2 regions of the Metabacillus sediminis genome follow, and region 1 is predicted to be linked to the other one. Evidence: riboswitches for the same ligand, from Rfam matches in the RefSeq annotation. Region 1 holds a riboswitch; the other holds the start of a gene.
What was found. A riboswitch is a leader RNA that binds a small molecule or an ion and turns the genes downstream of it on or off. The one in region 1 is predicted to bind preQ1.

Region 1 (4,010 bases):
ACCCCACATCCCTGACAGGCTCTTGCTCGGGTATGATCAGAATCTGATTCAGCAGGCTGTCAGCATCGCTTAGCTCATCTTGTCCCCAATAGGTAAGCAGAGGTGTTCCTTCATCTACGTAGCTGCCTAATGATTTTTCAACTTTTATGGTTATCTTTGATTTTTCAGCTGCCTGAATCAATTCCCGTACTTGCACGTGCTGTATGTATCCGGCTTTTTTGCTCTTCAGCTGTCTGTCTATTCCTGAAGTGATTTCTTCCGCTCCAGCGTAATCTCTCATGGCATTAAGGCTTTGATCTTCTTCATAATTTTCCTTCCACGCCTTCATTGTTTTGCTTGCGATTTGAAAGATCAGGTTGCTGACCTTAATTGACGCGACCGAATGATGGATAAAGTAGACAAACGCAGCAAGGCATGCGAAAGCAACACCGATGGCTAGAGCGGGGACAATAAACAAATCGCCGCTTTTACCCTTTGCTAAAAGCAATAGTACAATCGTATAAACAAATCCGCCGGTAAACATGCCAAGAACGCGCTGAGAGCTGCGGTCAGACGTAAAGTTCTGCAAAGCTCTTGGAGAAAACTGGGCTGCATAAGTAGTCAACACGACCAAAATAGAAGAAAACGTGATGGTCGTCATGGTTAATAGCGATGTGGCGATCGAGCTTAAAATGGTTTGAGCAAGCTGCATATCAGATAGAAACAGGTCAGGTATGTAATCGTATAATTCCGTATGTTTTGAAGCATATTGGTCAAGAGCCATACTCACATATGCCAGTAACAGGGCAATCATTCCATAAATCAAAGGGATAAACCAGAAGCTGGCTCTTACTTGCAAAAAACGGTTCTTTTCCATAAATGCTCCTCCGGTTATTGGCAGACGGCCATTTTTAATGTATAGTGAACAGGTCAGCTAAATACAAATCCGTTTCAAATGAACGGGAGAGGTTCTAGCACAACCCTCTATAAAAAACTAAGGACAGCAATATCAAAGGCGTTCCTTGGATATTGTTTTTGTTTTTTTATAGACCATTCGCTAAGGCACCTCTATTGGGGTGCCTTTATTATTTCACCGAATTGAATCATGATAAACATGGTTGTGACTGGAAGCTCCGTCAACAGGAGGAGATTCAACATGAAAAAAGAAAAAGCGTTAGTTGTCTTTAGCGGAGGACAGGACAGCACAACATGCCTGTTCTGGGCACTAAAGAATTATAAAGAAGTAGAAGCCGTCACATTTAATTATAATCAGCGCCACAAGCTTGAAATTGAGATTGCCGAATCCATTGCAAAAGAGCAGGGCATCCGGCACCACGTCCTGGACATGTCCCTTTTGAATCAGCTTGCACCGAACGCATTGACAAGAAATGATATTGTAATTGAACAAAAAGAAGGCGAGCTCCCATCGACTTTTGTTCCTGGCAGAAATTTGCTGTTTCTATCATTCGCATCCGTTCTGGCCAATCAGATTGGGGCCAGGCATATCATTACCGGTGTTTGTGAAACAGATTTCAGCGGCTATCCGGATTGCCGGGATCAATTTATAAAATCATGCAATGTGACCGTAAACCTGGCCATGGATGAGCAGCTTGTCTTCCACACACCGCTTATGTGGCTTAACAAAGAAGAAACGTGGCAGCTTGCAGATGAATTGGGAGCCCTTGATTATGTCCGGACGAAAACCCTCACATGCTATAACGGAATTCCGGCAGATGGCTGCGGGGAATGCCCGGCATGTGTGTTACGAAAAAATGGCCTTGAAGCCTATTTGAACAAAAAGGAGGCGGCGCAATGATTCAGCAGATTTACCCTCAAGTGAACCATGACTATCAATATGAGCTCAATAAAGACATGCATCTGTCTGCCGCCCATTATGTTCCTCATGAGAGTGCAGGCCCGTGCCGGAATGTTCATGGTCATACGTATTTTGTGAATGTTACGATTGCCGGAGACACGCTTGATGAGTCAGGGTTTCTTGTAAACTTCAAAACGCTGAAAAATCTTGTTCATGGACAATTTGATCATACGATTTTAAATGAGCATGCCCTTTTTCAGTCCGGGAGTCCAGAAGATTTTCCGACGACAGAAGTAGTTGCCCGAAAAATAAGTGAAGTGATTCAGGCAGAATTGGATCAGCTTCCCGGCAAGCCTGTCTGTGTACAGGTATTTGTCAGAGAAACACCGACAAGCTATGTGGTCTTTCGTCCGAAGAAGGTGAAAAGCAATGGCTGAAACGATTCCGGTTCTTGAAATTTTCGGCCCGACGATCCAGGGGGAAGGGATGGTCATCGGCCAGAAAACAATGTTCATTCGAACGGCAGGCTGCGACTATTCCTGTTCGTGGTGTGACTCCGCTTTTACATGGGACGGTTCCGCGAAGAATGAAATCATCCAGATGGATGCCGAGCAGGTGTGGGCAGAGCTCACCCGCATTGGCGGAAACCGTTTTTCGCATGTGACCGTATCCGGTGGAAATCCGGCGCTATTGAAAAATTTACAGCCGGTCATTGCACGGCTGAAAGAAAAGGACATCGAAATTGCTCTTGAAACGCAGGGAAGCCGCTACCAGGATTGGTTTACGGAAATCGATGACCTTACCATATCCCCTAAGCCCCCAAGCTCAGGGATGAAAACAGATTTTGATGTGTTAAGCAGTATTTTTACCCGTTTGAGGGATGCTGGTACCCTCTCTTCAGCTAGCTTAAAAGTTGTTGTATTCAATGCTGAGGATCTCGCCTTTGCAAAAAAGGTCCACTTGACGTATCCCGGTATTCCATTTTATCTGCAGGTCGGAAATGACGATACAGCCACAACAAATGATGAAGCCTTGATGAAAACACTGATGAGCCGCTACCAATGGCTAATCGATGAGGTAATGGAGGATGAACAATTAAATCTTGTCCGCGTTCTCCCCCAGCTGCACACGCTGTTATGGGGAAATAAACGCGGCGTATAAAGGAGAAATGAAAATGAGCGGAAGAAAAGACGAAGAACTGACAGGAGTAACTCTATTAGGAAACCAGGGAACGAACTATTTATTCGAGTATTCCCCGGACATTCTCGAATCCTTTGAAAATAAGCATATCAACCGAGATTATTTTGTTAAATTCAATTGTCCGGAATTTACGTCCCTGTGCCCGAAAACAGGACAGCCGGACTTTGCAACCATTTATATCAGCTATATTCCAGACAAGCTGATGGTGGAAAGCAAATCCTTGAAGCTATATCTTTTCAGTTTCAGAAACCACGGCGATTTTCATGAAGACTGCATGAACATTATCATGAACGACTTGATTGACCTGATGGATCCCCGCTATATCGAAGTTTGGGGGAAATTCACACCAAGAGGCGGAATCTCCATCGATCCGTATACGAATTACGGGAAGCCTGGAACGAAGTACGAAACAATGGCGGAACACCGTTTAATGAATCATGATTTGTATCCGGAGAAAGTGGATAATCGTTAACGTTTGACAGCTTTCCTTTTGGAAGGCTGTTTTTTTTGACCCGTTTTTTCATCCTATTACAAGTAAGAGATAGGAATAGGACTAATTCTAAATAAAAAAGGTGGATGAACAAGGAGTCTTTAGTGGAATTGTTGAATAGGTAAGAACAAGGAAATGGGAGGGGAGAAAATGAACAAATACAAAATCCGCTATCACTTCAGCAATGATTTTTATGTGACGAGGGAAGTAGAGAGTGAGTTTGATAAGACATCCGCTGCAATGAGATTCAGTGAAGAGGAACGAATTACGTTCGAAGACAAGCGCGGAGACCTGCTCAGCTTTTTTATGCGGGATGTGAAGCTGGTCACGGTTGAAGATGATAAAGTAAATACAGTCAAAGCAGGTTTTTAAATGAAGAGACCGTACAGGAGACTCTCCATGTACGGCCTTTTCACTTCGTGTCGAATGTTGGCGAATAGTCGATATACAGAGAAAATAGCCGATATATTCAAAAAATCGTCGATAAATTGAGTAAATAGCCGATATATTGAAAAAATAGTCGAT
Region 2 (4,010 bases), 950 kb from region 1:
CTTTATCAAGGCTGTGGGTCAGTTTGATTACTCAATCCCCTAGATCGACCGTCTATCCTTTAATCGAGAGCTTGAAGCATCCGATGGTCGCTCAAAAGGAAAACATGGACGATGAAATTAGCTACGGACAGACTCCTTTTAAAGAAGCAGCTAAAGAAGCCTTAGAGGAAGAGAAAAAGGAACAGAAGAAAAAGAAGACTGCATCCTCTTCTTCTAAAAGTTCAGGCGTATCGGACGTCCGTTCCGTTCAGCGCATCCTGCTACCGGAGGGGAAAGATGCCGATTGGACAGGGGATCATTACATGAACTGGCTTTCAAAGCTTGCCCGTCCTCTATTGGAGGTTGAGACGAATCAGCAGAGGGTAAGCCGGTTCCGTTTAATCGGCTTTAAAAAGCCGATTATGGAGCTAAGCTATGCCCCTGAACGGAGCTCCTCGAACCGGGCTCTTTATTATATAACCGGCGGTTCCTTTGCAAAAATAATGGATGGCAGCAGGGGGAGAATAGAGTTCAGACAAATACCGGGTACACAGGAATGCATCATTGCCATTCATGAATACAGACCGTCTCTCCCATGGATTCTCTACCGGATATCTCAGGCCAAGGTGCATATCATTGTGATGTACCTTTATAAACGGCATTTGCAGCACTTGATTGAAAAATCAGAGGAACATAAACAAGAAGGTCCAGTCAAAAAGGTCGTTCATATGAATTAAAAAAACTGCTTCCCGGTTCAATCTGGGGAGCAGTTTTTTTGTATTAGACGAAATTTTTGAATTTCAGGCGTTTGTTCAAAGCGTAAACAATTGGCATCCCGGCGGCCATAACGACAAACTCGCCAACCGCAGTGGTTGCCCAAGTGATCCAAAACGGAAGATCGAAGGCTAAGTGCAGTTCCCAGGCAATGATGAACATCGTGAAGGTAAAAACAAGCGTATTCACAATCATCAAGGCCCATGTGTTTTTAATGAATTTTGCTGCCAGAATCGTAATCAGCAGCGCGATAATCGATTGGCCTGTCCCGAAGATGAGATCATAGGCTTTCATTGGAGAGAAAAGCAGATTGGATATAAACACTCCAAGCACAATCCCGAAAAAATATTTCTTATTAAATACGATGAGATGATTCAGCATTTCCGGCACCCGGAACTGAAACGCCGCAAATGCGATCGGCTGTATAATGAATGAAACCGCAATATAAATCGCAGCTAAAATTCCATTGGCTACTACTGTTCTAGTATTCATTTTTCCTGCTCCTTAGTTTTTTTTCGTGGGAGGATTTCGAACCACGACCGAAAGTAGATATTATAGTACGCCTGAGAGTTTTTGTAAATAGAAAGGTGTTGATTTAACAGTGCGGAGCGTAAAACCCATTTTCAGCAGCACAATGTTGCTATTCAACAAAACGGAATCGCATTTTCACATCATTATAGGGTGCTGAAGAAGGTTTGCCCGTAATCGATACTAAGTTTTCCGCTGTCATAAAGAATCCGCCTACAATCGGCAACCCCACCGTTAAAACCAATCTCAGCGGCTCCTATTTACCCATCCTCCCCCAATTCGTTATAATAAACCCCATAGAGGAGGAATTCCGTTTGTATTTAACCATTAAAGAAACAGCCGAATATCTTTCCCTGCCAGAGACGTATATTGAGGCACTTGTTCATCAGAACAAAATCCGCTATGTATATGACGGACAGGTTTATATGATTAATAAAGAGCAATTTAACGGACACTTAGACCAGCTTGAGAAGGCGAAGAAGCAGCTGGAGGAGTGGAGAAACGAGCCAATTCCAGAAGATCCAGATGTGAAGGATGAGGATTGATTTAATATAAAAATGCCGGGAGATCCTCATCTCCCGGCATTTTTATTTTGTTTCTCATTTGATGCTTTGGAAGGTTTTTCTTTTGGCTTTGTTAATGCATACAATTGATATATTAACACCTGTTGATTGGAGTGGAAGGCGTGAGACTCCAGCGGGAGCAGCGGGACAGGTGAGACCCCGCATGCGCACAGCGCATAGGAGGCTCACCGCCCGCCCCGCGGAAAGCGAACGCCTGCAGCGGAAATCAACAGCCAAGTTTAGAAGGGATTTTTATAAATAACCCATTTTAGTTGGAAAATCAAACCGTAAATTTTACACCGGTGTCTTATCTGTATTGAAAATGAAATCATTTTGCAATGTCATGAAAAAAATCAGTGATAGAATATGAGAATAGATACCTATGAGGTGTAAATGAATCATAGACAGGGAAATTAAAACCTACATACTCTATTTTTTTGGAGGAAAATCATGATTGCAGAAACGCGTTTAAGCAAGAAAACATATTTTGAAGAACTGGCACCGGATACCGGAGTGCACCCGGTCCAGGTATTAGGGACGATGCTGCTTGATGAGCATGTAAAAGAGGATGGGGATGCGTCGGAAATACGCTTTGCCCAGGGTGAGGTGTACTTTCACAACAAGGATTATGAAGCAGCGATTTTTAAATGGGAGCATATCACGAGCGGGCTCGCTCAGTGGGCAAGAAAAAACATGGCCGATGCTTATATGGAGCTTGGTATGGATGCTTCTGCTTTGGATTTATATAAAAGCATCGAGACGGATAGCCTCGTATTAAAGGTTGAGGTAGCCTTGCAGCTGTTCTCTTTGTACCTGCAGCAGGAAAAGCAGGATGCAGCGGTTCATTCCATCAAAAAAGCGGTGGCGCTCGATCCGGATTATCAGAATATCTCATTAATTGCCCGTGCTTTTTTTGAAGAGAATAAGGATTGGGAAAATGCTGTGGAGCTTGCTTCAAATGAAACGATTCGCACTCAGTCCCTCGAATGGGCAGATGTTCTTAAGTCATACATAGTCCGCGGACTGACAGAGCGGTTCGAGCCTTCCTATTTTAATGATGTTCTTGTCAGCCTTTATCAGGTCAGCCCGGGGCATTTTGAGGAGCTCGTTCTCTCTTTATGGAATTCGTACACAGGACAGCCTGCTTATTTGCCATGGCTGATTCATTTTAATCAAGTCTTTCAAACGCTAGAAGGTGAGCAGACGCATTCCTGGAGAAAGCTGTCGAAGCAGCATGAGGAAACGTATCTTCATTTGATCAGCGGCCATTACACGACGAAGGAGCTTTCAAGCGTACTGCCCGGCTTCCTCGTTAACTGGCTGATAATGTCAGAATCCAATCATGCCATTCTGTCATCAGCGGCAGTTCTCGCCTGGAATGATCTTTTTCCGGACAGCATCTCCGGCAATCAAGTTTATCAGGCTGAAAACCTTGTAAGCTGGAAAACGAATCATATTTCCGGCTTGGAAGAAACCGTGGAACTGTTTGACGCAGTCAAGAAATGGAGTCTTGAAAATGAAGTGGAGATCGGCCAGCAGGCAAACTGGATGGTCGAGGAGCTGCTCGATTTGAACACACGCCAGCTGTTAGTCGCCGGTTCAGCAAGCTCGGGGAAATCCTCCTTTATCAATTCAGTTCTTGATGAGCCGGTGCTTGGTGAGGAAAGCTCAACCGTTGTGATTGTGAGAGACCATCATGAGACGGAAATCAGAGAAGTGACGTCAGGCCTTAAGGCAGATGGTACACAGGGAAGCGAACGCTTTATTGAGTATAGCCTTCCTTCTGCGTTTTTAAGAAAGCATGGCTTGGCGATGATTGATTCCCCTGGATTCAACAGCCGGATGGGCGGAAGAAATGAAGTGCATCATTATGTGAATCTGGCAGACAGCCTGCTGTTCATTCTCTCTGCCAATGCTCCGTTCACTCAACAGGAGGCTGAGTTCCTCTTGAGAATCCGTGATCTTGCTCCTTCCATGCCGATCCATTTCCTTTTGAATAAAATGGACACCATTTATGGGGAGGAAGAAGCGCTGAGGGTATTGAAAGATACAGAGGAAAGAATTGCAGCGGTCTTCCCGGATTCAAAAGTGTTTGCCTATTCTTCGCACTATAAGAGCAGTCAGCAGCTTGCCAGGTTCAACGAATTCCTGAATGTGAATTTCGAG

Region 2: linked by a shared signal. The riboswitch ahead of WCV65_RS02830 (QueT transporter family protein) and the one ahead of queC (7-cyano-7-deazaguanine synthase QueC) in region 1 are both predicted to bind preQ1.

The regions. Positions count from the first base shown of each region.
Region 1 covers NZ_CP147407.1:1,470,987-1,474,996, forward strand. Annotated here, with positions in the region: gene WCV65_RS07790 (DUF2254 domain-containing protein) at 1-856, opposite strand, end outside; PreQ1 riboswitch class I at 939-983, shown strand; gene queC (7-cyano-7-deazaguanine synthase QueC) at 1,136-1,795, shown strand; gene queD (6-carboxytetrahydropterin synthase QueD) at 1,792-2,232, shown strand; gene queE (7-carboxy-7-deazaguanine synthase QueE) at 2,225-2,956, shown strand; gene queF (preQ(1) synthase) at 2,970-3,467, shown strand; gene WCV65_RS07815 (hypothetical protein) at 3,636-3,857, shown strand.
Region 2 covers NZ_CP147407.1:520,068-524,077, forward strand. Annotated here, with positions in the region: gene WCV65_RS02825 (NAD(P)H-binding protein) at 1-716, shown strand, start outside; gene WCV65_RS02830 (QueT transporter family protein) at 760-1,245, opposite strand; PreQ1 riboswitch class I at 1,252-1,296, opposite strand; gene WCV65_RS02835 (hypothetical protein) at 1,394-1,525, opposite strand; gene WCV65_RS02840 (excisionase family DNA-binding protein) at 1,596-1,826, shown strand; gene WCV65_RS02845 (dynamin family protein) at 2,295-4,010, shown strand, end outside.